DNA from 3 places in the Nocardia sp. TBRC8007 genome. Region 1 is predicted to be linked to each of the others. Evidence: predicted binding sites of a transcription regulator. Region 1 holds the regulator's gene; each other region holds the start of a gene.
The links. The regulator LexA, encoded in region 1, represses DNA repair genes until DNA is damaged. The targets are predictions, from matches to a motif close to CGAACANNTGTTCG.
Positions count from the first base shown of each region.

Region 2: the regulator LexA is predicted to act here: its motif matches at 1,850-1,863, upstream of cofD (2-phospho-L-lactate transferase).
Region 3: the regulator LexA is predicted to act here: its motif matches at 6,450-6,463, upstream of ACX4ZE_RS01945 (SAV_6107 family HEPN domain-containing protein).

Region 1 is NZ_JBWSOR010000002.1:332,847-342,967, reverse strand. Features, by position in the region: gene hrpA (ATP-dependent RNA helicase HrpA) at 1-1,245, shown strand, start outside; gene nrdR (transcriptional regulator NrdR) at 1,247-1,717, opposite strand; gene ACX4ZE_RS04185 (hypothetical protein) at 2,129-2,638, opposite strand; gene lexA (transcriptional repressor LexA) at 2,932-3,642, shown strand; gene ACX4ZE_RS04175 (acyl-CoA dehydrogenase family protein) at 3,715-4,860, opposite strand; gene ACX4ZE_RS04170 (lysophospholipid acyltransferase family protein) at 5,198-6,094, opposite strand; gene hflX (GTPase HflX) at 6,382-7,947, opposite strand; gene dapF (diaminopimelate epimerase) at 8,002-8,892, opposite strand; gene ACX4ZE_RS04155 (TrmH family RNA methyltransferase) at 8,939-9,775, opposite strand; gene miaA (tRNA (adenosine(37)-N6)-dimethylallyltransferase MiaA) at 9,772-10,121, opposite strand, start outside.
Region 2 is NZ_JBWSOR010000004.1:68,523-78,643, reverse strand. Features, by position in the region: gene ACX4ZE_RS06140 (phosphomannomutase/phosphoglucomutase) at 1-236, opposite strand, end outside; gene ACX4ZE_RS06135 (DUF3499 domain-containing protein) at 290-667, opposite strand; gene ACX4ZE_RS06130 (metallopeptidase family protein) at 745-1,149, opposite strand; gene ACX4ZE_RS06125 (WhiB family transcriptional regulator) at 1,351-1,584, opposite strand; gene cofD (2-phospho-L-lactate transferase) at 2,075-3,073, shown strand; gene ACX4ZE_RS06115 (coenzyme F420-0:L-glutamate ligase) at 3,070-4,416, shown strand; gene ACX4ZE_RS06110 (NUDIX hydrolase) at 4,460-4,978, shown strand; gene ACX4ZE_RS06105 (alkane 1-monooxygenase) at 5,165-6,478, shown strand; gene ACX4ZE_RS06100 (rubredoxin) at 6,754-6,927, shown strand; gene ACX4ZE_RS06095 (rubredoxin) at 6,924-7,106, shown strand; gene ACX4ZE_RS06090 (TetR/AcrR family transcriptional regulator) at 7,147-7,767, shown strand; gene ACX4ZE_RS06085 (alkane 1-monooxygenase) at 8,015-9,097, shown strand; gene ahcY (adenosylhomocysteinase) at 9,158-10,121, shown strand, end outside.
Region 3 is NZ_JBWSOR010000001.1:438,777-448,897, reverse strand. Features, by position in the region: gene ACX4ZE_RS01975 (UDP-N-acetylmuramoyl-L-alanyl-D-glutamate--2,6-diaminopimelate ligase) at 1-104, opposite strand, end outside; gene ACX4ZE_RS01970 (peptidoglycan D,D-transpeptidase FtsI family protein) at 511-2,364, opposite strand; gene ftsL (cell division protein FtsL) at 2,400-3,164, opposite strand; gene rsmH (16S rRNA (cytosine(1402)-N(4))-methyltransferase RsmH) at 3,364-4,338, opposite strand; gene mraZ (division/cell wall cluster transcriptional repressor MraZ) at 4,541-4,972, opposite strand; gene ACX4ZE_RS01950 (DUF3040 domain-containing protein) at 5,383-5,799, opposite strand; gene ACX4ZE_RS01945 (SAV_6107 family HEPN domain-containing protein) at 5,925-6,365, opposite strand; gene ACX4ZE_RS01940 (GNAT family N-acetyltransferase) at 6,539-7,150, shown strand; gene ACX4ZE_RS01935 (phytoene desaturase family protein) at 7,158-8,711, shown strand; gene ACX4ZE_RS01930 (carotenoid biosynthesis protein) at 8,708-9,589, shown strand; gene ACX4ZE_RS01925 (LppM family (lipo)protein) at 9,697-10,121, shown strand, end outside.

The sequences.
Region 1 (10,121 bases):
ATCCGTGCCGTCGGCTTCGACTGGCTGGTGCCGGGTATGCGTGCTGAGCTGATCTCCGCGCTGATCAAGTCGTTGCCGAAGACGCTGCGCCGCAGCGTCGTTCCCGCACCCGACTTCGCGGCTGCCGCACTGGCCGTGTTGACCCCGCGCGCAGAGCCGCTGCGTACCGGACTGGCGCGCGAGCTGTCCCGCCTGGGTTCGGTCCCGATCGCACCGACCGACTTCGATCCCTCCGCACTATCCGATCACCTGCGGATAACCTTCGCGGTCATCGACAACGACGGTGCCACGTTGGCTCGCGGCAAGAGCCTCACTGCGCTCAAAAACAAGCTGGCCGAGCACGTGTCCGCGGCGGTCGCCCAGGCTGCCGCCGGAGTAGAACGCCCACCTGCCACTGTATGGAGTTCCGAATCGCTCGGCACTATCGCGCCGACAGTGCGCCGAGAAGTGGCCGGGCAGACCGTTACCGGATATCCCGCTCTGGTCGCCGAGCGCGAAGGAGTGGCGGTCCGGGTGCTCAGCACCCCCGCCGAACAGGCCACCGCGATGCGCTCCGGCACAAAGGCACTACTACTGCACGCCCTGCCGGTGTCGCTCCGCGCCCTCACCTCGGGTCTGTCACCTGCGGATCGGCTTGCGCTGAGCCAGAATCCCTACGACTCGCTGGAGGAGCTGCTCGTGGATTGCCGCGCGGCCGCCGCTGACCAACTCCTCGCCGCCGCAGGCGGTCCGGTGCACGACCCGGTAGAGTTCGACAGGCTCGTCGCCCGGATTCGTCCCGACTTCTCCTCCACCACTGCGCGCGTGCTTCGCTCGGTGGTGCCGGTACTCGCCGTCGCCCACCAGGTTTCGGTCGCACTCCCGCAGATCCGCGAGCGCGACATCGCCGATGACGTGCGTGATCAACTCGATAATCTGGTATTCCGTGGCTTCGTCTCCGAATGGGGCGCGACTAGGCTGCGCGAGCTACCCCGCTATCTGCAAGCGGCGCTGCTGCGTCTGCACGCATTGCCCGGCTCGACGGTGCGCGATCGACAAGGAATGGCTGAACTCGATCGGGTACTGGCTTCCTACGATCGTCTGGTCGATTCGCTGCCGGAGCACCGCAGGCATACCCCCGCGATCACCGATATCTGGTGGATGATCGAGGAACTGCGCATCAGCCTGTTCGCGCAGAAACTCGGCACCTCCTTCCCGGTGTCCGCCAAGCGGATCGAGAAGGCGATCGCGTCAGTCCGGCGCTGAGTCAGTCAGCGGCTGACAGTGCCTCGGCACGCGCTCGGCGCATCTGCTGGATCTCTCGTTCGAAGTCCTCGGCGGAGGTGAACGACCGATAGACCGAAGCGAACCGCAGGTAAGCCACCTCGTCCAGGTCGCGCAACGGCCCGAGGATGGCCAGGCCCACCTCGTGACTGGGCACTTCCGGAGCCCCTTTTGCCCGCACTGTGTCTTCCACCTGCTGCGCGAGCAGGTTCAAGGCATCGTCATCGACTTCCCTGCCTTGACAGGATCGCCGCACACCACGAATAACTTTCTCGCGGCTGAACGGCTCGGTGACCCCGCTCCGTTTGACCACGGACAGGATGGAGGTTTCCACCGTGGTGAACCGCCGCCCACACTGTGGGCACGCGCGACGACGGCGGATGGCCGCACCTTCGTCGGCCTCACGCGAATCCACGACCCGGGAGTCCGGGTGTCGGCAGTACGGGCAATGCATCCGAGAAATCCTTCGTCGATGCGCGTGTCTCGCGGCCGAGCCTCCCACCGATCGCGGTGATCGGCCCGGCGAGCACGTGTATCGAGGTCTATACCCTGGCACCGGGTATTCCGTGTAGGACACGCGGAATACCCGCATAACACTTCGAGGATACCCGTCCGAGTACCCGAATCATCTCACTCACCCCGATCACCGTCCGACAGGCACGCTCATCCAGTGATCCGCCGCTGCGTGGCCAGTTCCCACCAAGAGGACCGGTAACAGTGCCACTGATGCTGAAGAAGGCCATACGCCGAGGACCCTCGACATCGTTCACGCAATGGCGAGCGGGCCACTTCGTCAGCACCGAACCAACGGGTTCCGTTGCGGCGTTATGTTATTTCTGCCGAATCCCGATGTTCGACTCCCCGGTCAGCCCACACGCACAGCCCCTGATCCGCCCGCACCATCCACCACCGCGGGGGCAGATCCACCGGGCGCACCACCCCAGTCACCTGCCCGCACATGCGCCACCGCGATCAGTCCCACTACTACCACGGCGGTGAGCAGCGCAGCGACAGCAAGCGCAGCGAAACCGATCTGCGCGTGCTCGATACGGCGCATCGGATCCACAACACAGGCGCGCCGGGGAACAGAAACCCTCGCATTACTGCCATACGCAACGAATCCACTACCGGGCCGCACATCGCGCGGTCGTCGATCAGCTGCGGATCGATGCTCGGATACCAATGCCAACGACCGCACGCCGGTACGCGGCATCCACTGATCGGTACCGCATCCGAACTCTTCTTCCTCCATACGCAGACCAGCGACACGACGAGCGAACTCCGTGTTCACCACACCGATCGGTGGGATGATGCCGTCGGTAGGCAGGGCGGTCTCGCCGCTCAGTGGGGTGATATTGCTGATCGCAGTGCTCATCGGACAAACCTCCGTGGTAGGTGCTCCGTTGCCGTTCGAGCCGATGCTGTTCGTTCGAACTCGCATCCAGCCGACGTTCGATCAAATGTTCGAAGAACTGGTGTTCGATTTCTACCATGCCCAGTTGGCAAAGTCAGCAGAAACGCCCGACATACGTCGAACAGATGTTTGATACATCGGCGCGGGCGGGATAGATTCGAAGCACCCGGACACAGGGGCCATGCGGACACGCGCCGGGTACCGATCGGCCGGATACAGCAGGAAAGGCGGTTGCGGTGAGGCAGACGGGCGATATGAGCGACGAGACCGGCGGCGGCGCCGACTCGGCGGGTACCGGAGCGGATCTCACCGCACGCCAGCGCAAAATACTCGGGGTGATCCACACATCGGTCAGCGGACGCGGCTACCCCCCGAGCATTCGGGAGATCGGCGACGCCGTAGGGCTCACGTCTACATCCTCGGTCGCCCATCAACTGCGCGCCCTCGAACGCAAGGGCTATCTGCGGCGCGATCCGAATCGGCCACGCGCGGTGGATGTCCGAGGCTTGGATGAAGTGGTGCGATCGGTGACCAACCTACCGGTCGCCGCAGTGGAGCACGCCGAGGACACCGTCGATACCGATCGGCCCGCACCCGCATTCGTCCCAGTGCTCGGACGGATCGCTGCCGGTGGCCCGATCCTGGCCGAACAGGCCATCGAAGAAATCTTCCCGCTGCCGCGCGAACTGGTCGGTGACGGTTCGCTGTTCCTGCTGAAAGTAGTCGGCCAGTCCATGGTCGACGCCGCGATCTGTGACGGCGACTGGGTGGTCGTGCGACAGCAGAACGTCGCCGACAACGGCGACATCGTCGCGGCGATGATCGAGGGCGAAGCCACGGTGAAGACCTTCAAGCGCACCGGCAAGGACATCTGGCTGATGCCGCACAATCCGGTCTTCGAGCCGATCCCCGGCAACGAGGCGCAGATCCTGGGCAAAGTCGTCACGGTCATCCGCAAGATCTGACGCCACCGACCCAGTCGCAGCCGGAAGCGACTACTGCGCGGCGTCCTGCCAAATGATGGATCAGGGGATGTGTCAGGAGAGCTTCAAGCTGCGCCCGACGATCTCCTTCATGATCTCGGTGGTACCGCCGTAGATGGTCTGGATGCGAGCGTCCATGTAGGCCTTGGCGATCGGGTATTCCTTCATATAGCCATAGCCTCCGTGTAGCTGCAGGCAGCGGTTGATCAGATCCAGCTCTTCCTCGGTGCTCCACCATTTGGCCATGGCGGCATCCTCGGCGCTGAGCTTGCCCTCATTGTGCAGTTCGATGAACTTGTCGACCATCAAGCGCACCGCAGTAGTCTTGGTGGCCAGCTCGGCGAGCACGAAACGGGTGTTCTGCAGTGCCCCGATAGGCTTGCCGAACGCCTTACGATCACGGACGTACTGGATGGTCATTTCCAGGCAGGACTCCATTGCCGCGGCTGCCATGACGGCAATCGACAACCGTTCCTGCGGCAGATTGTGCATGAGATGGATAAAGCCCATGCCCTCGGTACCGAGCAGATTCTTGCCGGGCACACGTACATCACTGAAACTGAGTTCTGCGGTGTCCTGGGCCTTGAGCCCGAGCTTGTCCAAGTTACGGCCACGCTCGAAGCCGGGCATGCCACGCTCCACCACGAACAAACTGAAGCCCATCGCCCCCTTGTCGGGATCAGTCTGCGCGACCACGGTCACGAGATCAGCATTGATACCGTTGGTAATGAAAGTCTTGGCGCCGTTGAGAATCCAGTCGTCCCCGTCGCGCACCGCACGAGTCTTGACGCCCTGCAGATCCGAACCCGCGCCTGGCTCGGTCATCGCGATCGCGGTGATGATCTCTCCGGCGCAGAAACCAGGTAGCCAGCGTTGCTTCTGTTCGTCGTTGGCCAGGTCCAGTAAATAAGGCGCGATCACATCATTGTGCAATACGAAGCCGAGACCTGAGTACTGGCCGCGCACCGTCTCCTCGGCGATGATGGCGTTGTAGCGGAAATCCTGCACCCCGCCACCACCGTGCTGCTCCGGTATGGCCATACCGAGGAAGCCTTGTTTGCCTGCCCCCAGCCAGACTGCCCGGTCGACGATGCCCTGCTCTTCCCACTGCGCGTGATGCGGTGCGACGTGCTGATCGAGAAACTTGCGAAACGACTCCCGGAACAACTCGTGTTCCGGCTCGAACAATGTGCGCTCCACACCGACCTCCTAGTGACCACACTGGCCGATCCACACCGACCAGTCATGCCCCATAGGGTACCCGGAATGAGAATCCGCGTTCACTTCTATCCCTGACTGCGGAGCTACCCCAGCAAATGCGGCGTCGGCGAACACGGAGACGACCTCAGGTGACGTACTCGCACAGGATGTGGCGCATCGACCCACATCCGGAAGGCCACTACACCGACCGCGATGCGGTCCGAAAGGGCTGCACGAATTCCGTTCGGTGCCTATGGATTCGGAAGGAGAACAACACCGCGCTCGCACCGGAGTCGAATCCGAAAGCTATCGCCCAGGCCGGAAACCGTAGCAGCTGTCAGCGTTTCAACCAGTTGCGCGCACGACCCGCCAAGGTGCGAGCTTCATCGCGCTCCCGCTCGGTGAAGAGGAATTTCATCTCCTCCTCCAGTGCCTTACGCACCACATCGCGAAGCTCCACCGCGGCAGCGTCCACATCGTCGGCGTCGAGCCAAGGGGCCGGTTCGATCGGAGCGCCTACAGAGAAATAGAAACGCTCCGGCCGCGGGATAACGGTGGGGCCGATACCACGGATCAGCGGAGGAGTCAGATCAGGACTGAGTCCGAGCGCCTCCACCGTCCAGCGCAATGGGCGCAGGAAGGGGTGGTCACCATCGACCACGATGTCGTAGGCGTCGTCGATGCCGATCATCGCGACCGGAACAATCGGAGCTCCCGCCTCGATGGCCATGCGCGCGAAACCGCTGCGCCCTTCCCATTTGAGCATGTACTTCTCATTCTTGCGACGCACCGCCTCCCGACCGCCACCGGGGAAAACGAGGACAGCCTCACCGCGCTGGAGCAAGGCCAGACAATTAGGCCTGGTTCCACGCACCGTGCCCAGGCGGTGCAACAGGTGACGCACACCGGGGACGTTGATCAGTACATTCTCGGCGAGACCGCGGATGATACGACCGCGGCGGCGCAGTATCTCGGGGAACAGCAGTGGAGCATCGATACCGCCCATCAGATTATGATTACCGACCAGCAACACCGGCCCATCGGCAGGAATATTCTCCAGGCCGTAGAAACGCGGGCTCGTCCACGCCCGCAGCGGCGCGAGCACGGCGTCGACAAGCCTCAAGTCGGCGTCGGTCAGCGAAACCGCCAGTGGCGCACCGTCGCTGAGTACTGGATCGATGATGTCCCCAGCACTGGAGTGCCGGGTACCGGAATCGGGGCGCACGTCCGACATAAACCCTCCTGCGTCGATTCGACGACAATAGCGTAACGAAATCGACTACGTGGCACCGAATGCGCGCGACGCATGACAAGAGTGCCGCTACAAACCGATCAAGGTGTCCGGCGCGCCGCGAAGGCGGACGCGAACTCGCATGTCATCGCCCCAGCAGGAAACCATACCGTCCGACATGTCATGGTCAAATGTGAAAACGCCCACATCTCATCGAAAAATCACTGGTAGCGAGCAGCGCCCCGGCCTCCACCCCTACCGGATCATCGAGTCGGCACCGACCCACACCGCTAATGCTCGCCGGTCTCCCGCGCGTGGTTCGCGCCCACATGCGCGTACTCCGCCAGGGCGGCAGCAAGGGCGTGCGGGACGCGAGCGCGAACACGAGTGCCGCTCTCTTCGTGGTGGGAACTCAGGATGCGGCCCTCGGCATGGATACGAGCGATCAGGTCGCCGCGCGTGTACGGCAACAGCGCACCGACTTCCACGTCCAACTCGCCGAGCAATTCGGCGAGCCGCGCCCGAAGTGCGTCCATGCCCTGTCCACGGTGTGCGGAAACGAACGACGCGTCCGGCAGGAGCGCGCGCACATGGGTGAGGTCCGTCGGGCCGATCGCATCGATCTTATTGACTACCAGCAATTCCGGCGGAGCGGGTGCACCGGACTCCTTGATCACGTCCGTGACCACCTCACGCACGGCTTTGATCTGTTCGGCGGGTAGCGCATCGGAGCCGTCCACCACATGCAGCAGCAGATCGGCACCAGTGACCTCCTCCAGAGTGGAGCGGAATGCCTCGACCAGCTGAGTCGGCAGATGTCGAACGAAACCGACCGTGTCGGTGAAGACCACCTCGCGCCCGTCCTCCAGCTGGGCCCGGCGGGTAGTCGGATCGAGAGTGGCGAACAACGCGTCCTGCACCAATACTCCGGAGCCGGTGAGAGAGTTCATCAGGCTCGATTTGCCCGCATTGGTATAGCCGATGATCGCCACGGAAGGGGTACCGCTGGAGTACCGGCGCGCCCGCATGGTGTCGCGAGCGGTTTTCATATCGCGAATCTCACGGCGCAGTTTGGCCATACGCTCACGGATGCGCCGACGATCGGTTTCGATCTTGGTCTCGCCCGGACCGCGCAGACCAACGCCACCGTTGCTGCCCGCACGGCCACCGGCCTGCCGGGACATGGATTCACCCCAACCACGCAGACGCGGCAACATGTAGTCCATCTGGGCCAGCGATACCTGCGCCTTGCCCTCGCGAGAGGTCGCGTGCTGGGCGAAGATATCCAGAATCAGCGCGGTCCGGTCGACCACCTTCACTTTGACGACCTTCTCCAGCGCGGTCAACTGCGCCGGGGTCAGTTCACCGTCGCAGATCACGGTGTCGGCACCGGTTTCGAGCACCACACAGCGCAATTCGTCGGCTTTTCCGGAACCGATGTAAGTGGCGGGGTCGGGGCGATCACGGCGTTGGATCAGCGCCTCCAACACTTCCGATCCCGCAGTCTCGGCCAGCGCTGCCAACTCTGCCATGCTCGCCTCCGCCTGTGTAGCGGTCCCCGCGGTCCAGACACCGACCAGCACGACCCGCTCCAGGCGCAACTGTCGGTACTCGACCTCGGTGATATCGGTCAGTTCGGTGGACAGACCCGCGACGCGGCGCAAAGAGCTGCGATCCGCCAGCTGCAGTTCACCTGCGGTCGGGTCGGCCGACCAGCCCGAACGTTCTCGCCGAGCGGCGTGCTCGGCGAGAACGTCCTCGGTCACGATATCCGCCCCCGTTCCCACAGCCACATCTTCGGCCGACTCGACGGAACGATCGGCCGGGGTGAATTCATACGTCTCTGATTTCCTCATACACCATCCATGCTGCCATGACATCATCGCAGGACGCACCCGATTATCCGGCGGTCACGCGGCGCGCAAGCCATCCCACCAAGAATGGGCGAGCCTGCCGGTCGCCACCAGGACTGATGGTCCGCGCAACCACGCCGCGCCGTACTCCAGCGCGACAGTCAGCTCACCACCTGGCACCCGGACACGAACTCGGCTGGCGTCCTCCTCGATACGGAAGCTATCGACAGCCAGCGCGGCGGCGGCCGCGGCCACAGTTCCCGTTCCACACGAACGTGTTTCGCCGACGCCGCGCTCGTAGACCCGCATGTCGACGGAGCATTCGGCGTCCAGTGCGGTAACGATCTCGACATTCACTCCCTGCGGGAACAGGTCGGGATCGAAACCGGGCGATACAGTCAGATCGAGTTTCCTGAGCGCCTCCACGGACATCCCTGGAGCTACGCAAGCAAGATGCGGGTTACCGACGTCGATGCCGATCCCGGACAACGCCCAGCCCGCGACGGTCGCCGTGGATTCGCCGAGCATTCGTACCTGGCCCATACCGACAGTGACGTCCCCATGGACCGCGCCCCCTGTGTGCACAGTGACCGGGCGCGCACCGGCGCGACTTCCGACGATGTAGCTGTCGCGGGCCTCCAGCCCCGACGCCGCCAAATAGTGAGCGAATACCCGCACGCCGTTGCCGCACATCTCGGCGATCGAGCCGTCGGCGTTGCGATAGTCCATGAACCAGTCCTCAGCGCCGACCCCCTCCGGGATCTCGGCGAGCACGCCCTCGGCATGCAGCGCGCCAGCGCGCGCGACCCGCAGCACACCATCTGCACCCAACCCACGCTGACGATCACACAACGCGCTGACCTGCCCGGGAGCCAGCGACAGCATGGCCATAGGGTCGGGCAGCAGCACAAAGTCATTCTGGGTACCGTGCCCCTTGATGAACTCGATGTCCGGCACGTGCGCTGACTTCCTCTCCTCGTCGCTCGGTCTACGGTCACTTGACGAACGTCCGGCGCTGCCGGGAAATTTCATAGAGCGCTACCGCCGCCGCCGAGGGCGCGCCCAGCGAGCTGGCCGTGCCACCCATCGGAATACGCACCGTGTCGCCACAGGCCTCCCGCCAGGCCGCGCTCATCCCGCTGGTCTCGTTACCCACGACCAGAATGGTCGCGTCGGTGAAGTCGTGGTCATAGACGGCACGGCGGCCGTGCTCGTCGGTGCCGACGACTCGAGTCGGAATGCCACGGCGCACCTGCCGGTCGCGGAACTCGAGCACCTGCGCCGGCCCGGCGGCGCGGATCACCGGCACCGCGAACAGCGAACCGGTCGAGGCGCGCACAGCTTGCGGATCGTATTGGTCGGCACCGTGCCCGGTGACGATGACACCGTCTGCACCGAAAGCATCGGCCGAGCGGATCAGCGTCCCCAGATTGCCCGGCGAGTTAGGACGATCGAATACCATGAGCACCGGCGCGCGCTCCCCTGGCTCACCCAGCTCGAAGGACTCCAGCTCCGGCTGCCGCGAAAGCGCGACGGCCACCAATTCCGGGACACCCCTGGATTTTTCGCCGAGCTCAGCCATAAGTTCGGGCACCATCCCGATCTGCGGCACCCCGCTGGTATCCAACAGCCCACGCGCCCAGCTCGACAACTCCGGGCGGCCGAGGCGATACAACAGCGTCTCCAGCGGCCAGTCGTTGGCTACAGCCTGGGTAATCGGACGAACCCCCTGGACCAGGAACCGACCGTCCCGGCGACGTTTGGCGCGATTGTGCAAATACGCTCGCCACACCTGAACGGAGGCATTACGCGTGCGCGCATGGGGGATCACCGCGGAGTCCGTTCCCTCTCTTCGAGCATGGCCAGCACCCGCTCCGCCAGATCGGGCACGGCGCCGTCTACCCACAACACCCGGGGGTCGCGCCGGAACCAGGAGCGCTGCCTGCGAACATAGCGCCTGGTGCCGATCAGGGTGCGCTCCTGCGCGTGGCTCAGGTCGTATTCGTTGTCCAGGTAGGACAAGATTTGTGCGTAACCGATGGCGCGCCGCGCCGTGACGCCCGTACGCAGACCACGCTCGACCAAGTCGCGCACCTCTTCGACCAGACCACCGGCGAACATCGCCGCGGTGCGTCGCTCGATGCGGGTGTCCAATGCGGCGATCTCCCGGTCGACAC
Region 2 (10,121 bases), on a different contig from region 1:
ACGTCGAGCCCCTGACCGAGCACGCCGTCGGCGAAGGCGGCCGACAGTTCGGGTGAGGAGTCCCGCATATCGTGTCCGATGACGATCCGGTCCGCGCCTTCCGCGCCCATCAGCCGGGCGAAGGACGCACCGATATCCTCGACGAATTCCGCGTCGATCTGCTCACCGACCACGCCGCGAACGTCGTAAGCCTTGATCACCGCGTTTACGAACTCGGCGGAGCGGGCGACTGTCATGCCCAACACCCTAGTGGTTGCGCTGGGCCGGTCCGACACCGTCCCGGTCCGGATCAGGATGGGGGGTCGGGAAGAACGCGCAGATGGCCGCGACGGCCGGTGCGGCCGGTGCGGGGCGGGGGCGCGTAGTCCCGGTAGCCGCGCTGGTCGCGTTCGGGCGGCCTGCGGCGCAGCCCTGCCTCCCGCACAGCTTCGGCGAGCGCGGTCAGATCGTCGTCATCCGGTGTGCTGGAGGAGAATCCGCCTTCGTGGCGAACCAGTTCCCAGCCCTTCGGTGCGGTGATACGTGAGCCGTGCGTATCGCAGAGATCCCAGGAATGCGGTTCGGCGACTGTCGCGAGTGGTCCGACCACCGCTGTCGAATCCGAGTACACATAGGTGAGCGTCGCGACAGCCGGATTCTTGCAGCCCGGTCGGCAGCAACGACGCATGGGGATCACGCCGATGAGAGTAGCCGCCCCGGCGCGTCGATGGGGACAGACACGCTCGAAGAATCATCGGTCTGTGCTCATCCGGCCTCCGGATCGATCACGTCGGGGTCCACGCCGAGGTAGGTCGCGACTTGCTGGACCAGCACCTCGCGCAGCAGATCGAGTAGATCCTCAGGATCGCCCGCACGCAGTTCGAGTGGCTTGCGGAACAGCACTACCCGCGCGCGGGTAGCTGTGCCGTGCCGGTCGACGCCGGCCGGGATGAGCCGAGACAGCGGTACCGGACCATCGGCGACCACCTCGTCCGGCCAGGTGACCGAATCCGGGTGCAGCGGACGTATCTTAGGCACATCGTCGACGGCGATATCGAGTTTGGTGAGCCGGTCGTGCCAGCGAGTGTCCAGCGGTGCGAACGCCTCCAGCACCAGTCGATCGAACTTCTGGCCTCGGGTTCGCCATGCCGGCACGGTAGGCGGCAGCATCGGGCCGCGTACCCCGTGGCCGCGGCGGGTCACGGATCGTGCAGTCGGTGGTCGGCGCTTACGGGAACGTGCCACAGCACAGAACCTAGGCCAAGTCGCCCGAGCTGTCCGTATCGAGTCGGGAGATCCGGTCGAGTCATGTCGCGTGCGCTCGGAGCCGTCCGCCCCGCCAGGGCGACTCCGAGCGCACGCGTATGTCTGTCAGCCGATGCCGCGCTTGAGTCTGCGGCGCTCCCGTTCGGAGAGTCCACCCCAGATGCCGAAGCGTTCATCGTGCGCGAGCGCGTATTCCAGACATTCGTCGCGTACCTCGCAGCCCATGCAGATCCGTTTAGCCTCGCGGGTCGAGCCGCCCTTCTCTGGGAAGAACGCCTCCGGATCGGTCTGCGCGCACAGGGCACGCTCCTGCCACTGTTCTTCGATGGAGTCGAACATTTCGTCGAAGCCGACCACGACCAGGCTGAGCGGAGGGGCCGCGACTCCGTCACCCCCCTCCTCGCCCTTCTGGTCGTTGTCTGCGCAGACGCCACGTGCTGCGCCTGCTGTGGAATCGGTCGGCGAGACCATCTCGTTGGCCATCGCTCCGCCTCCTCACTGTGTGTTAGCGCAGAATGATTCTTTCCGTCGGACCGACATGCGCGCCGACGGCCATACCCCGCGACGTTGTCCCGCGGACGCCTCCGAGCCCATCATCCCGATGCGAACATCTGTTCGAAAAACTGCCCGCGCCTTGACCTTCCGCGCGAACGCTGGAATGACATGACTGTGATTAGACACGCCGGACGCGTCGATGGTCAAGCCGCCGACGCTATTCCGTTACTATCCGCAGCCACATTCCGAACCGATCTTGTTCAGTGTAGTAGCAAATTGATGGCAAATTGCTAGTGAATCGAACCTGTCGTGTCAACGCATAGGCTGTACGGATGTGACTGGACAACAAACGGACACCACGACCGCGCGCAGACCCCGGGTCGCAGTCCTGGTCGGTGGTGTCGGTGGCGCGCGTTTTCTTCAGGGTGTCCGGGAACTGCTGCCCGAGGCGGACGTGTCGGCGATCGTGAACGTCGGTGACGACATTTGGATGCACGGCCTCCGGATCTGCCCTGACCTCGATACCTGCATGTATACCCTTGGTGGCGGTATCGATGTCGAGCGGGGGTGGGGCCGGGCCGGTGAGACCTGGCACGTCAAGGAAGAACTCGTGAAGTATCGCGCACAGCCGGACTGGTTCGGCTTGGGGGACCGTGATATCGCCACACATCTGATCCGCACTGAAATGCTACGTGCCGGTTACCGGCTCTCTGTGGTCACCGAGGCGCTGTGTAATCGGTGGCAACCCGGCCTGAAACTGATCCCGGCAACTGATGATCGATGTGAAACCCACGTCGTTGTGTCCGATCCGGACAACCCTGGCGAACGGCGCGCGATCCATTTCGAGGAGTGGTGGGTCAGGTATCGCACAGACATCGACACCTATGGATTCGTCACAATTGGTGCTGATGAAGCGAAGCCGGCGCCAAATGTGATAGAAATCATAGAATCTGCCGACGTGGTCCTGCTCGCGCCGTCGAATCCTGTCGTGAGTATCGGTGCCATCCTCGCGGTGCCCGGCATTCGCGGTGCCCTGCGCACTACTGCGGCCAAGGTAATCGGCGTATCCGGTGTTATCGATGGAAAACCATTGCGTGGCATGGCCGATGAGTGCTTGTCGGTGATCGGGGTGGAGAGCTCGGCCGAAGCGATCGGCCGGTACTATGGCGCGCGCTCGGCGACCGGAATTCTGGATGGCTGGCTGATCCACAGTACCGACACCGCCGAGGTGCCCGGCGTCGAAGTGCGTAGCGTGCCCCTGTTGATGACCGACCCGCCGACCACCGCTCAAATGGTGCGTCAGGCATTGGATCTCGCTGGAGCCGAGCTGTGACCATACCGAACGACCACGCAGCGCAAGAGTTGCGCATTCTGCCCGTCATCGGACTTCCGGAATTCCGGCCCGGTGACGATCTCGCCGGACACATCGCACGGTGTGCGCCCTGGCTGGCTGATGGTGACGTGCTCGTGATCACCAGCAAGATCGTCGCCAAGTCCGAGGGGCGGATCGTGCACGCGCCGCTGGATCCAGAAGAACGCGATATCGCGCGGCGCAGGCTCGTCGATCTGGAGTCGGTGCGGGTGCTCGCGCGCAAGGGCCGCACCCTGATCACGGAGAACAAGCTCGGCATCGTGCAGGCGGCTTCCGGAGTCGACGGCTCGAATGTCGAACGGGGCGAACTGGTTCTGCTGCCGACCGACCCGGACGCCAGTGCCGAAGCGTTGCGCGCCGCGCTGGCCGAAAGGTTGGGCGTGTCAATAGCGGTGATCGTTACCGACACTATGGGCCGCGCCTGGCGTCATGGGCAGACCGACGCGGCAGTCGGTGCGGCGGGGTTGCGAGTGCTGCACGATTACGCTGGCACAGTCGATGCCCAGGGTAATGAGCTGTATGTCACCCAGGTCGCCGTGGCCGATGAGCTGGCTGCCGCCGCGGACCTGGTGAAAGGCAAACTCAGTGGCGTGCCGGTCGCGGTGGTGCGTGGGCTGTCGATTGTCGACGATGGGTCCACTGCCACTGATCTGCTTCGGGGTGGCGCTGAGGACCTGTTCTGGCTGGGCACCGCCGAGGCCATCGAACAAGGGCGGCGCGAGGCGGTCCTGTTGCGTCGCTCGATCCGACAGTTCGCCGATACCCCGGTGGATCCAGAGCGAATCCGGGCCGCGGTGTCCGTCGCGTTGACCGCGCCCGCACCGCACCACACCCGGCCGGTGCGGTTCGTTTGGCTACGTGAGCCGGGCTTACGCACACGGCTGTTGGAGGCGATGGCGCAGCAGTGGCGTGCCGATCTCGCCGCTGACGGGCTTGCGCCGGAACGGATAGAGCGTCGCGTGGCTCGCGGCCGAATCCTGTTCGATGCCCCAGAAGTAGTCATCCCGTTCTGTGTGCCGGACGGCGCACACGACTATCCGGATGAGCGCAGGCGTGCCAGCGAGCGCACCATGTTCACCGTCGCGGTAGGCGCTGCTGTGCAGGGTCTGCTCGTCGCGCTGGCCACAGAAGGGCTCGGCAGTTGTTGGATCGGGTCGACTATCTTCGCGCCGGAACTCACCCGAGAGATCCTCGGGTTGGCTGGTGATTGGAACCCCTTGGGTGCTATCGCCATCGGGTATCCGCTGGAAGAGCTGAGTCCGAGGCCGGTACCTGACGCCGGTTCCTGGCTGGTCGAGCTGTGAGGGCGCTCGGTTCTGGTTCGTTCGCTGCGGGGGGAGGCAATCGGTGAGCGTCGAGTCGCTGCATGCCTCGGCGACGGATTTGCTCGAAACATGGCGTCCGGACACCGATGCGGATCAATCGTTACGCGAAGCGATATTGGCATTCCTCGGCTCGGCACCACGTGGGTGCCTGCGTGAGCACGCGCCAGGGCATATCACCGCCTCGGCAGTGGTCTTTTCGCATGATGGACGTGAAGTATTGCTGACTTTGCATCCGCGCGTGGGCCGGTGGATCCAGCTCGGCGGGCACTGCGAGGAGCATGACGACACGGTCGTCGATGCGGCATTGCGCGAAGCGACGGAAGAGTCTGGGATCACGGGTCTTCGGTTGGTGCCCGAACTGTATGGCGCCCAGGCGCACTCTATCGTCTGCTCGCTTGGTGCGCCTACCAGGCATTTGGACCTGCTGTTCCGGATCATCGCGCCGGCGGGGGCAGTGCCGGTCCGCAGCAGTGAGTCCACCGATCTGCGTTGGTGGCCGGTCGACGCAATGCCTGCGGGCGCCGACGTTCTCTTGCGCTGAGTTACGACCGAATCGAGTAGGCGTCATCGGGCACCGCGCCATTCGGTGCGGTGCCTGGCGGCCCTTCTGCCCGTTCCATGCTTTACATACGAATAATTTTGTCTAGACATACGACAAATATGCAGATATTGTCTATCTGGAAAGTATGTTGCATCACACGCATCGCGTTGTGGATGGGAGACGGCAATGTCGGCGAAGTCAACGCACCTGACAGATGCGGTTACTTCAGTAGCCTCGAAGGAGGTTGGCGAATCCGCAGGCCAGGTCGAGGTATCCGCATGGCGTGATAGCAAGCGTTACCTATGGCTGTGGGCGCTGTTCGCGCCGACCGGCTTGTTCACGATCGGACTTCCGCTGATCTGGGCATTCAACGAACTCGGCTGGCATCGCCTCGCGCAGGTGCCGTTCTGGTTCGGTCCGATCCTGGTCTACATGTTGATCCCGGTGGCCGACCTCTTCTTCGGTCCAGACGGCTCCAACCCGCCCGATGAGGTGATGGAGTATCTGGAGAACGACAAGTACTACCGCTACCTCACCTATCTGTACTTGCCGTTCCAGTACGCGACGTTGATCATGGCCGCTTATCTGCTCACCGCCGATGCGGTGGGCTGGCTCGGTATGGATGACGGCCTGCATGTGGTGGACAAGATCGGTTTGACCCTCTCGGTCGGCATCGTCGGTGGTGTCGGTATCAATGCCGCGCATGAACTCGGCCACAAGAAGGTGGACCTGGAACGGTGGTTGTCGCGCATCGCATTGGCGCAGTCGTTCTATGGGCACTTCTACATCGAGCACAACCGCGGCCACCACGTCAGGGTTGCGACACCGGAGGATCCGGCCAGTTCTCGGATGGGTGAGACGTTCTGGGCTTTCTTGCCGCGCACCGTATCGGGCGGTCTGAAATCAGCCTGGCGGCTGGAGGAGGTTCGCCTGCGGCGGCTCGGAACGCGACCGTGGAGCTTACGGAACGAGGTGCTCATCGGGTGGCTGATGTCGGCGGTGTTGTATGTGGCACTGCTCGCGGTATTCGGCCTCGGCCTGTTGCCCTATCTGGTGCTACAAGCCGTGATCGCTTTCAGCTTGTTGGAGGCGGTCAACTATTTGGAACACTATGGTCTGGTGCGGCAGCGCACGCCGAATGGGCGCTACGAGCGCCCCGCGCCGGTGCACAGCTGGAACAGCGACCATCTCGTCACCAATATCTTCCTCTACCACCTGCAACGGCACAGCGACCACCACGCCTATCCGACTCGGCGCTATCAGACGCTGCGTAGCTGGGATGGTGCGCCGAGTTTGCCGAGCGGCTACGCCAGCATGGTCCTGCTCGCCTATGTCCCGCCTTTGTGGCGCCGCGTCATGGACAAGCGGGTGCTGGCACACTATGGCGGTGATATCACCCGCGCGAACATAGCTCCCGCCAAGCGGGACAAGGTGCTCGCGCACTATGGCACCGCTGCCACCCAAGGGGGCTCCGCCCATGCTGAGAGAGGCACAGCATGAGAGTCGGATCCGGAATAGGCAGCGGCGTGTGACCACGCGAGGTCTCGCTCATGCTGAATGGAGCGCAGCATGAGCCGTCGGACCTTGAATGCGGCAGCGAAGCGTGGTCACACAGGGCCCCGCTCATGCTGAATGGAGCGCAGCATGAGCGGTTAGGCCTTGGAGGCGGTGAAGTGAGTTCATATGGAAAGGGGTGCGGCGTGAGTGGCCGAGGCTGGAGGTGGCAGCGGAGCGTGGTTCCACAGAGCTCCGCTCACACGGAGAAAGGGCGCAGCGTGAGCACATACCGCTGCCCGGTATGCGAGTACGTCTTCGATGAGAAGAAAGGCGCTCCGCGCGAGGGATTTCCTCCGGGTACTCGGTGGGGAGCGGTGCCGGATGATTGGTGTTGCCCTGACTGTGGCGTGCGGGAGAAGATCGACTTCGAACCGATAGAGCTCGGACGATGACCCCATACAAGCTCTACCAATGTATCCAGTGCGGCTTCGAATACGACGAGGCCATGGGTTGGCCGGAGGACGGTATCGCACCGGGCACCCGCTGGGAAGATATTCCAGACGACTGGACCTGCCCGGATTGTGGTGCGGCCAAGGCGGATTTCTATATGGTCGAAATCGAGCGGTCGTGAGATTTTGACTGTTCCCGGTGCCCATGACAATGTCGCGGGTATGCCGCGTAACGGAAATAGAATTCCCTATCAGGAGGCCGCGCGGGAGTTACTACGAACGTCACTTCTGGACGCGATGCGTGAGTTACTCAGCGAACGGGACTGGTCCAAGATCACTCTCGGCGATATCGCGGCCAAAGCCGGGGTGAGCAGGCAGACGCTGTACAATGAGTTCGGCTCGCGTAGTGGCCTCACCCAGGCATATGCTCTGCGTTTGGCCGACGATTTGGTCGACCATGTGGCGGCTGGGATCGTAGGGAACGTCGGTGACGTCCGGGTCGCACTCCGGGACGGTGTGGCCAGTTTCTTTGTCGACGCGGCCGCTGACCCTTTGCTCCAGTCACTGATCGCGGGCGAAGCGAAGTTGGATTTGTTGCGGTTGATCACGCTCGATGCCGCTCCTTTACACGAACATGCGACCGCGCGATTGTCCCAGGTTTTTCAGCACAGCTGGATGGCGACGACGGCCGCTGAAGCAAATGTGATCGCGCACGCGCTGGTGCGAATCGCCTTCAGCTACATTCCTACTCCGCCCGGTCCGGATCAGGACGCATCCACCGAACTGAGCGTGCTGCTGAGCCCTTATATCGAAGCGATCCTCGCGGAGCGGGCGCGGGATTGAACCGCCGCGGCCACTGGTCGCGGGGCTGTTCGCGCCCATTGTGAAAACCGACCATACGGTTTATGATCGTTGTCACAATTGAGCGGTGCAGGGGGGCCCAGAGAACAAAATGAACAAAAGTCTGCCAGTATGCACAGGCGTCAAAGTTCAGGTCTTTATCTAGTGGGGCAGAGTGCGAACGGCTGGCAGATCAACGGGCACGCCCGATCCCAAACGTTATTTGTGGCCCTTCGGCCTGCTCGCACCCATGTCCGCATTGTTACCGTCGCAGCTGGTGTACCAGACCGGTGTCGAGATCTTCTGGTGGATCGGCCCGATCGTCGTACTGGTCATGATTCCGGTGCTGGACCTGGTCATCGGAGTGGACGGCAACAATCCGAGGGATGAGGACTACGAGCTGCTGTCCAATGATCGCTACTACCGATGGTGCACCTATCTGATGATCCCGGTCTTGCTGCTCGGGCTTGCGATCGCAGGCGCCATGCTGGCCGGTGACGAGCTGAGCGTGATCGACAAGCTCGGTCTGGCTGTCACGCTCGGACTCGCAGGCGGCATCGGCATCAACGCCGCCCACGAACTCGGGCACCGATCCGAGCGGCTGGAGCGCTGGCTGTCCAAGATCGCTCTCGCTCAGACCGGTTACGGGCACTTCTTCGTCGAACACAATCGCGGCCACCACGTGCGGGTGGCGACGCCGGAAGACCCGGCCAGTGCCAGGTTGGGGGAGTCGCTGTGGGAATTCCTGCCGCGTAGCGTATCCGGGGGCTTCTGTTCCGCGATCGCCCTGGAGCGCGGGCGCCTCGCGCGCAAGGGCAAGGGCTGGTGGAGCGTCGACAACCATATTCTGCAGGCGTGGTCGATGACCGCGGTGCTGTACGGCACTCTGGTCGCGGCATTCGGCTACCAGGTGCTGCCATGGCTCTTGCTGCAGGCTGTCGTCGGCTTCAGCGTGCTGGAGACAGTGAACTACATCGAGCACTACGGCCTGTTGCGGGCGCGTCACCCGAACGGAAGGTATGCACGCTGCTCTCCGCGCGAAAGCTGGAACAGCGATCACCTGGTGACCAACATCTTCTTGTTCCATGTGCAGCGCCACAGCGATCATCACGCCAACCCGGGCCGCCGCTACCAGACGCTGCGCACCTCGCAACGTTCGCCGCAACTGCCCGCGGGATACTCCGCCATGATCGTGCTCGCCGTTATCCCACCGTTATGGCGGCGGGTGATGGACGCGCGCGTTCTCGCCCACTATGGCGGTGATGTGACGTTGGCGAACATCCAGCCGCGTAAACGGAACCGGATTCTCGCGGCGCACGGGGTGACCACGTAGCCCATATCCGTTGCGCGGGGACTAGCCTTGCCTTGGTACTTGCCGAACCAGGAGAGGCTGATGACCACCTCAGAAATTCCCGCACGCGCATCGTTGACCGCCGATGTCCGCAACAGCATCGACTATAAGGTGGCAGATCTGTCGTTGGCCGATTTCGGCCGGAAGGAGATCCGTCTCGCTGAACGCGAGATGCCCGGTTTGATGGCGCTGCGCCGTGAGTACGCCGAGGTGCGGCCGTTGCAGGGGGCGCGTATCTCCGGCTCGCTGCATATGACCGTGCAGACCGCGGTGCTGATCGAGACGCTGACGGCGTTGGGTGCTCAGGTGCGCTGGGCCTCCTGCAATATCTTCTCCACCCAGGACCATGCGGCAGCCGCGGCAGTAGTCGGCCCGCATGGCACTGTCGAAGAGCCCGAGGGCGTCTCGGTGTTCGCCTGGAAGGGCGAGACCCTGGAGGAATATTGGTGGGCTGCCGAGCAGATGCTCACCTGGCCGGAGGAGCCGGCCAATATGATCCTCGACGACGGTGGCGACGCCACCATGCTTGTGCTGCGCGGCGCGCAGTTCGAGAAGGCCGGTGTGGTGCCGCCGGAGGAAGAGGGGCACTCGGCCGAGTACAAAGTGTTCCTCGGCCTGCTGCGTGAGCGCCTCGAGACCGACAAGGGCAAGTGGAACGAAATCGCTCATTCGGTCCGCGGTGTCACCGAGGAGACCACTACCGGCGTGCTGCGGCTCTACCAGTTCGCGGCGGCGGGCGAGCTGGTGTTCCCGGCGATCAACGTCAACGACTCGGTCACCAAGAGCAAGTTCGACAACAAGTACGGCACCCGTCACTCGCTGATCGACGGCATCAACCGCGGTACTGATGTGCTCATCGGCGGCAAGAAGGTATTGATCTGCGGCTACGGCGATGTGGGTAAAGGCTGCGCGGAATCGCTCGCCGGGCAGGGCGCTCGGGTGCAGATCACCGAGATCGATCCGATCAACGCGCTGCAGGCGCTGATGGACGGCTACGACGTGGTGA
Region 3 (10,121 bases), on a different contig from region 1:
CGAGCCCCTGGCAACGCGGCGAACATGTCGCCGGGCAAGACAGCATGTGAGCGCTGTTCGATGCCGGTGACCGACACATCACGCATCACCGATTTCGGGCTCATCGCAGTGTCCGGGCCCACCACAGCCCCGATACAAGCAGCCAGCGACGCCAGCGGTGTCGCCTGCACATGCACAGGCCGCAGCACGCGCGGTTGACCGGACTGCACAGGAACCAGGCTCCTTTCGGGAATCGATCGACGTGTCAGATTACCGTCGTCCGATCACGACGGGGCCACGCGGCCCCATTGCACAGTCGCCGACGACGCCTACCGCACCCTATGACTTCGCCTTTGTTACCCGTAACATCCCACGCGGAGGGCGGAAGCCACGAAACGAGACTGCGGCAGCCAGCACGCACCGCCGTGTGCCGCCGCTTCTCGAATGCCACCTCCACCTGCAATTTCCTCCATATAGTGCCGATGCCTTCCGCATGCCTCACACGCCGATCGTGCAGAGGCGGCGCACCGATCACCCCGCTTGCAGCACGAATCGTTCGGGCGGCTGCGTCGAGGGTGGGATGCGATCACGCTGCAGCGCCCACGAAGCGATGTTGTGGAATAGCGGAGCCGCCGAACCACCACCGCTGCCGTCGGAGCTACGCACGGGTGCGTCGAGCATGAGCCCGATCACGTAACGTGGGTTGTCCGCAGGGACCATGCCCGCGAAAGTGATCCAGAACGACGACGTGGAATAGCACCGGCAATCGGGGTCCACCTTCTGCGCGGTTCCGGTCTTGCCCGCCACCCGATAGCCCTCGACAGCCGCAGGCCAACCGGTACCGTTCTGATTCGCATTCATCGGGTCGCGTTGTACAACTGCTTGGAACATAGTCCGCACGGTGGCCGCGGTCTGCGGACTTACCACCCGTACCCCATCGGGCTGAGTCCTCTCGGTCTTGGTACCGTCCGGCGCGATCACCGCCCGGATGATCCGGGGTGGGATACGGACACCGTCATTGGCGATGGCCTGGTACATGGCGGTCATCTGTAGCGTGGTCACCGAAAGCCCCTGCCCGATGGGCAGGTTCGCGAATGTGCCACCGGACCACTGCGCCTGGTCCGGCATCAGCCCTGAACTCTCTCCCGGCAGACCGATCCCGGTGCGCTGGCCGAGCCCGAACCGGTGCGCCATATCGGCGAAACGATCCTCGCCTATCCGCTGGGCGAGCATGAGCGTGCCCACATTCGACGAACGGCCGAAAATTCCTGTGGTGGTGTACGGCTCGACATCATGCGACCATGCGTCGTGCACTGTGACACCCGCCATCCGGATAGCGCCGGGCACCTGATGCACCTCGTCGGGACTAGTGACACCGTATTCGATAGCTGCGGCCGCAGTGATGATCTTGTTTACCGAACCAGGTTCGAACGTGTCCATGACCGATGGATTGCTCAGGTTGGCGTCGGCCCACCTCTGCGGTCCCAGCGCCGGATTGAAGGTGTTGTCGTTGGCCATGGCGAGAACTTGCCCGGTCTTGGCATCCAGGACAACCGCCGAAGCGGCACCCGCACCGGAGAGATCTTTGGCCTGCTGCAGCTGTTGCTGCACGTAGTACTGCAGATCCGAATCCAAGGTCAGCTCGACCGCCGACCCATCGACCGCAGGCTGCTCGTCGCGCCAGCTGCCCGGGATGACCGTACCGTCGGAGCCACGATCGTAGGTGTAAGACCCATCGGTTCCGGCCAGTATCGAGTCCAGGGAGGATTCCAGCCCGATTTGTCCGTGACCGTCCCACCCGGTGGCACCGACGACGTTCGCTGCCAAGGAACCACCGGGATACACCCGAATGCTTTGCTGCTCTGAGCCGACCTGGGGGAACTGCTTGGTGATCTCACCCGCGACCTGCGGATCCACATTGCGGGCCAAATACACGAACAGGTCGTCACTACGCAGCTTCGTCAGCAGATCCGCTTCCGAGGGGGCGGCCTTGCCCAGCTTCTGGTGAACAGTGCGGGCGATGTCGTGCAACCGTTCGTCCGGATCGGGCGCCGTGTCACTGGCAGCCTTGGCCGCTGCCAGCTCCCGGCGAACCCGGACCGGTTGAAAAGTCAAGGCTTTGGCGGAGATGGTGAAGGCCAGCGATCTGCCGTTGCGGTCGGTGATCGGTCCGCGGACCGCCGGGTCGGCCTGGTGGGTGGTGCGTTGACTGGCAGACTGTGCTGACAGTCCAGGGGCCGCGATGCTCTGCACCCACAGCAACTGCAACGCGACAACAGCGAGTGCGGCCAACATCACCACTCGTCCGACACCGAGGCGCAACCGCAATGGCGCGGGCGGGGCGGCTCGACGCGGTCTGCCCACACCGCGGGACGCAGACGACATGCGCCGTCGGCGCCGTGCTGGCCGGCGGGGATAGGTCACCGGGGACCTCCATCAGGGACAGCCGATACCTGGTGCGATGCGCCCGTTCCTGTTCTTGGCGCCGTCGCTTCGACAGGCTTCCCCTGGAGCGCACCGACCGCAGGAGGCACCGGAACAGCGCTCGTCGGCACAACGGTCATACGAGCGTCGTCACGCGCCGCGGGAGCCGGCTGATCCCGTGGCGGTGCGCCGGGCGTTGGCTGAGCCGGAAGCACCCGCTCACCCCTGGCCTCGACGTTGCCGGTCCGGGGAGCCGGAGAAGTATTCAACGGCGGCACCGGCGTACCCTGCGCGGGCTTCGGCGTGCCGATCACCGTGACCGCGCCATCCGGACCGATCACCAAACGAGCCGGATCCTCGGCCGGAATCATACCGAGTTCCCGTGCTCGCGCGGCCAACTCCGGCGCGGAGTCGGCGGCTTCCACCTCACGCTGCAACGCGGCACGTTCGTCGGCCAACCGCTGGTTGGTTGCCCGCACGTCGCTGAGCTGATAGCTGTCCTCGGTGGCCCGGGTGGTCAGCACAAGAGTAAGCGCGAGCCCACAACCGAGCAGCGCGATAACGGCAGCGACGAAGGGGACGCGCGTGGCTGTAGCCGAGCGCCGCACAGTAGGTAGCAGCGCGGTGTCCGAACGATTCTCAGCACGCACCCGACGCCGCGTGTAGGCACGTTGCGCCGCACCGGATTTCACTCGCTCGGCATCCTTTACCCGCCGGGCGACCCGGTCCGGCGCCTCGACAGCTCGTGTCCGCATGCTCATCGGTTCCCCTCCTCTGCCCTCGCGAGACGCCGGGACAACGCAGCATGATGCCGCGCACTCCGGCCTCGTGTGCCCATGCGGGACACCCGCACCCGATCGGCGCGACAAGGCGCTGCGCCATGATTCCTCACCGCGCCTACAGTGCCCATGCGGGACACCCGCACCCGATCGGCGCGACAAGGCGCTGCGCCATGATTCCTCACCGCGCCTCCTGGATACGCTCTGCCGCGCGCATTCTTACCGGTGCCGCGCGCGGGTTTTCCCTGATCTCCTGCTCTGTCGCCTTCTCTGCGCCGCGAGTCAGCATCCTGAACTCCGGCCCCATACCGGGTAGTTCGACCGGAAGGCCCACCGGCGTTCTGGATGTCGTGTGCACGGAGAGCTCCTGCTTGACCACCTTGTCTTCTAGCGATTGATAAGACATGACAACGATGCGGCCACCTGCGCCCAGTGCGGCGAGCGCGGCAGGCATCGCGGCGCGTAGCGACTCCAGTTCCCGGTTGACCTCCACCCGCAGCGCCTGAAAGGTGCGTTTGGCCGGATGCCCGCCAGTACGGCGAGCGGCCGCGGGGATCGTGGCGTAGAGCAGCTCCACCAGCTCGGCACTGGTACTGAACTGCTTACTCCGGCGCCGCCGAAGTACTTCGGCAGCGATCCGGCTCGCGAAGCGTTCTTCCCCATAGGTTTTCAGCACACGGGCCAGATCGCCGTGACTGTAGGTGTTGAGCACATCGGCAGCGGTGGGCCCACCACTCGAATCCATCCGCATGTCGAGTGGGGCGTCGACGGCGTAGGCGAAGCCACGTTCGGCCTCATCCAACTGCATCGATGAGACACCGAGGTCCATCAGAATCGCCGCGACCGAGCCGGTGGCGGAAAGCCCTGCTTCGAGCAATGCGTCGGCGATCCCGTCATAGCGAGTGTGTACCAGCGTGATTCGGTCTGCAAACGGCGCCAGCCGCGCACTGGCCAGCTGCAATGCGGTGGTATCCCGGTCCAGACCGATCAGCCGGAGGCCGGGATAGGTGCGCAGGAAATGCTCGGCGTGACCACCGAGACCGAGAGTCGCGTCGACATAGACCGCGCTCGGCTCGGCCAAAACCGGTCCCAGCAGCGCATCCGATCGCTCGAGCAGAACCGGAACATGGCGGGGGCCGCGCTGTTCACGGTTCACCTCGGCCTCCCGGAGTCTTGCCTCGCCTTGTCCCGCACCACGACCAAATCGCCTGGATAGGCGGTGCTGCCTTGATACACAGTGCTTTTGCTACGGATACGAATGCCCCGTGGTCTCTGACCGAACTTCGGCGCCTGGCGTCGGGGAAGTACGTCAGGGTCCGCGCCCGGGCAGAGACCGCGCGGCACTCGTTCGCTCGCGGCTAGAAGATCCCGCCCAGCGACTCGTCTCTTGCTTGCGAGAAGTCCTCCTCGTGCTCGGCGAGGTAGGACTCCCACGCCTGCTTATCCCATATCTCCAGGAAGTCGACCGAACCGATCACCACACAATCCCGTTTCAGATCGGCGTAGCGACGATGTTCGGCCGACAACATGATCCGGCCCTGCGCGTCTGGACGCTGCTCGTCCGTTCCGGCTGCGAGCGCCCGGACGAACGCGCGGGCCTGCGGATTGTTTCGAGACGCGGCGGCGGCACGCCGGGCAAGCGCGATGAACTCTTCTTTCGGATACACGGCAAGGCTGTGGTCCTGACTCTTCGTGACCATCAACCCTCCCGCCAGATCGTCTCGAAACTTCGCAGGCAACGTGAGTCGCCCCTTGTCATCCAAGCGAGGCGTGTAGGTACCGAGAAACATCTCGATACCTCCCTAGTCGATCACCTCGATGGTCGGCCTTTCGGTACTGCGCGCCCCACATTACCCCACTTTCCCCCACTTTCAATCGAAACAAGCAGTGATCCGACTCCTGGCTCAATCGATTCCGCAGCTCAGCACAGCTATCACTGTGGTGGGGGACTTTCGCGAGTTCTGCCGACACGCGTCGTGTCTTCAATCTAGTACCCGAAAATACTCAGCAAATGCCCTGGTACAGCTCATGCGCACCCGTGAAGAACACTTGCGGGGAAGGGCGTGGGAGAAGGTGGGGAAACAAGAATTCCGCCGGAGCTCATCCGCGACGCCAGTGAGCACACCGACAGACTGCGACGCCGCACCCTCTACGGTGCGGCGTCGCAGTCTGTGCTGAGGTTACCGATCGCCTGGGTTGGCTACTCCTGTTCGAACCGTCTCCGGAAGCGGTCCTCCATGCGCTCGGAGAAGCCGCCGGACTTTCGTTGACGGCCCGCATGGCCGCCCGAGCCTCCGGAGGAAGCATCCCCACCGGATCGCTCGTTCTTGGCGGCGCTTCTGGATGCGCCGAGTAGCAACAGAACACCCGCGCCGAACATGACGATGAATCCGATCAGACTGATGATCGGAAAGCCACCAGGCTTCACGGGCGCCGCGATACCTGCGACGAGGAGGGAGAGGCCGAGGACGAACAACGCCGCGGCCTGAAGTCTACGACGACTCGACGTCGTACGAAGCCGTCCACCACGGACGGACGAGGCGAACTTGGGATCCTCAGCATAGAGAGCGCTCTCGATCTGTTCGAGCATGCGCTGCTCGTGCTCGGAGAGTGGCACGGTACCTCCCCCGGCACTAGGACGTGGCTGCCGCCTCCGGGTAGGCGGCAGATAGCCGACCTTGGCGGCTATCCGACACTAATGATACGAGTTCGAACAGGGCCAGACCACCTACTCGCCGATAACTAAGCTGTCATACCTCCGGTACCGCCCGGCGCAGGTCGCAATCGAGCCGATGCCGAGAGGAGATCTTCCACGTCATGGAGGAAGGCGCCGACTCGCGAAAGGAACTCGTCCGCCACATGATTGTCGATGCACCGGTCGAGTCCGGCCTCCAACGCGGCCCTGGTCTCCGAGTGCGCGCTGAAGTAGTCCGCCCACATCACGAACTCGGGCGCGGCGCGCTGCAGGAGCACCCACGCGTTCCGTGATCGCGCCCTCGGCGCGGCATCGGCGGCCGTGAGAGCGATCACCGCCCCCGCACCACGCAGCGCAGCCAGATAGGCGGTACGAAACCGCTCCCGCGGATCTCGTTCCCCCGCCGCTTGCATGAGCAAGCCATCCGCCCGCGCCAACAGCTTGCCGGCCCGGCCGGGCCGCCCCGGATGTTCCACTCGACCAGACATTGCCGTCCCTCCACCATCACGCGCCCTGGCCGGGTCTCTAGGCTGGAGGCGGCGTGCCGCACCGCCTTCCGGCACTGCCCGAACAGAACAGGTATTCGAACGTTTCAATTGAACTCGAATAGTAGAGACACCCCCCGACAAACTCCCGTGTCCGCGCGCAACCGATGAGAGCCATGACCGCTGTCAAGCCCAATCACATTCCCGCACCCGCCATTGTCGACCTCTCCGTGGCGGCTCTGCGCTCCCGGCTGCCCGACGCGCTGGCGGTATACGTGGCGGCCATGGACTATCCGCGTGGCACCGAACGTCATCGCGCGCCGATGTGGACCGAACACATGACCAGACCCGGCTGGCGAGCGGTCGCCGCCGTGTTACCCGATGACTCCGGTCGGATCGATCTCAGGAAGGCACCCATCATGGCAGTCGCCTACGGCTATCGCGGTGCCACCCAGCAGTGGTGGCACCAACAGGTGCACAACGGAATGCGCCGGTCGGGCTGGCCGGAACATTCCGCGCGAGAACTACTCTCGGATTACTTCGAGCTCACCGAACTCCATGTGCATCCAACCGCTCAAGGCCATGGCATCGGCGCCACCCTGCTGGAACGGTTGCTACGAGATCGGGCCGAGCAGACCGTACTGCTGTCCACCCCCGAGGTCGTCGGTGAGAACAATCGCGCTTGGCGGCTGTACCGCAGGCAGGGATTCACCGATGTGATCCGTAACTTCGTGTTCGCGGGCGACACCAGGCCGTTCGCGATCCTCGGTCGGCGGCTGCCGTTGTGAGAGTCCCATGACAGCGGTTGTAGTCGGCTCCGGCCACAACGGCCTGATCGCCGCGTGTTACCTCGCCCGCGCCGGGCACTCGGTCGAAGTGCTCGAATGCGACGATGTACTCGGCGGCGCGGTATCCACGGTCGAACGGTTCCCAGGCCATCAGGTCGATCGTGGCTCGTCGGCACACATCATGATCCGTCATACCGGGATCCCCGAAGATCTGGAACTCGACCGCTTCGGGCTACGCTACATAGATTGCGATCCTTGGGGATTCGCCCCCGCTCACGCAGACCGCCCGGCGATCGTTTTCCACCGTGACCTGGAGTCGACCTGCTCCTCGATCGCCGCGGCCTGTAGCAGCAGGGATGCCACAGCGTATCGCCGGTTCGTCCGGATGTGGGGGCCACGGAGTACCCGCGTCATGCGGGCCTTCGGTATCAGTCCGACGCCAGGCAGGCTGGTGCGGTCGTTCTGGGGCCTGGACGCACCCAACGGCGGCAGCGCGCTGTCTCGGGAGTTCCTGCAATCCGGAGACGCGTTGCTGGACACTTTCTTCGAGGATGAACGCCTGAAAGCGGCACTGGCGTGGTTCGGCGCGCAATCCGGCCCGCCGATGTCGGAACCAGGCACGGCACCGATGGTCGGCTTCGCCGCACTCATGCACACGCTGCCCCCCGGTCGCGCGGTCGGCGGCAGCGGCGCACTGACCGCGGCCCTGGCGGCGCGGCTCCGCGCCGCCAACGGGACAGTGACCACGGGCGACGCGGTATCGGCACTGTTCCGTGACGGCAAGGGCTGGCGAGTCCGCACCGTGTCGGGACGAGAAGTGCGTACCGACATCGTTATCGCGGGCACTCACATACTGACCACGATCGATCTGCTACGTGCGGGTGGATTCGACGGTGCGGTGCTCGACGAGTGGCGGCGGCGCATTCGTGTCGGGCCCGGGATCGGCATGGTGGTACGAGTCGCCACCCGGGAACTGCCCCACTATCCGGGCAGCCCGGCCACACACTCCGCTCACGGGCTGCAATTACTGGTATCCGATCGCGCACAGTTGCGACGCGCGCACGGTGCGGCACTGGCAGGAGAGATACCACCGCGGCCAGTGGTGCTGGCGATGAGCTTCAGCGCGCTGGACCCGACCATCGTGCCGCCCGACGAACATCAGTTGTCGTTGTGGGCTCAATGGCACCCCTATCGACCTGCCGACGGCAGCGACTGGGCTACGCTCGCCCAGCAGGAGAGCGACCGGATCATCGCCGAAGTCGATTCTTATGCGCCTGGTTTCACCGAAACGGTGCTGCACAGGCATGTGCAGACGCCAGTAGATCTGGAGCGTGAGCTCGGGCTTATCGGCGGAAACGTCATGCATGTGGAGATGTCGCTGGACCAGATGATGCTATGGCGCCCCCTGCCGGAACTGTCCGGTCAACGAGTACCTGGCGCGCCAGGACTGTATCTGACCGGCGCGTCCACCCATCCTGGCGGCGGTGTCTGCGGAACGAGCGGCCGCAACGCCGCGAACATAGCACTACGCGACATACGGCGCCGCAGGCTGAGACGATGACAGACCCGGACGACGCGCCGAACACGGCTCTGAACAACGCCGAGTCACCGCGGCCATACCGCGCCCGGACTGCACGTCCCACCTCGCGGGGATCGCGTTCGCCGCGTTTCCTCCTACCACTGGCCCTCGTCGCTGCGGCGGTGGTCGCGCAAATCAGTTATCCCCTCACTACGGGTGCTGCGCGTGACCGCAGTACCGTCACGATCGTGCTGCTGTGCGCTGCTGCTGCACTGGCCAACGCGACTGCTACCAGGGGTATTCGGTATGCCATCGGTTTTCTGGTGCTCGTCTCGGGTATCGGATTGCTGGCGGAGGTGGTCGGCGTCGCGACCGGTGTACCGTTCGGCCGCTACGCATACACCGCCGACCGGCTCGGCCCCACCCTGTTCGATGTGCCGTTGCTCATCGCGCTGGCCTGGGCAGGAGGAATTTATCCTGTGTACATAGTGGCCAGGATAGTGTCGCGACGTACGGTGCCGCGGATCGTGCTGACCGCGACCGGCGCGGTGGGCTGGGATCTGTTCCTGGATCCGCAGATGGTCGCCGACGGGCAGTGGACCTGGTGCGACACCACCTCCGGGCTACCTGGGTTGGAGCAGATTCCATATACGAACTATCTGGGATGGTTCGGCGTCGCTCTCGCGATAGCCGGAGCACTGACGATCTGGGAACACGCGGCACCTGACCGCCTCCCGCCATCGCGACCTGGCGCGATCGCGCTCGCCGTACCGGTCGCACTGTTCCTGTGGACGTGGCTGGGATCGGCACTGGCGCATGCGGTATTCCTCGACCTCCCCTTCTCCGCTTGCTACGGTCTCGCCGGAATGGGGGTGCTCGGCGTCCCGCTACTGCTCAGAGCGGCCCGTACACAGAGATGACCGGCCCGAGGTACTCGGCGCAGCACGCCGACACGTCTCGCGCCCAGCGTTTCCTTGCCTGCCGTGCCACCTGGCACGATATCCCCGTGCAGTCGAGTCCAGTCCCTATGAAGCCCGCCACCCCGGAACGCCCGCCGCAACGGCCCCGACACACCGGAGCACGTGCCACGGCGTCCTTCCTGCTCGCGGCATTACTGGTCCCGATGCTCGCGAGCTGCCTGCGCGTCCAAGTGTCGATGGGCGTCTCGTCCAACGACCGGGTATCGGGCCGGATCGTAGTCGCCGCGGTGCCCGGCGACCCCGGAGACAAAGGCCCTCAGCTCAAAGCACCGGAAGCCATCGCCGCGAAATTACGGATAGAACCGTACACTCGAGATGGATACGTGGGCAGTCAGGTGTTCTTCGACGATCTGACGTTCGGCGAAGTGCAGCAACTCGGGCAGCTGTCCGAACAGACCCAAGGCTTGTTCCAGCTGCAATTCCAACGCACCGGAGATCTGGTCGACTTGAGTGGCCGGATCGATCTGGAATC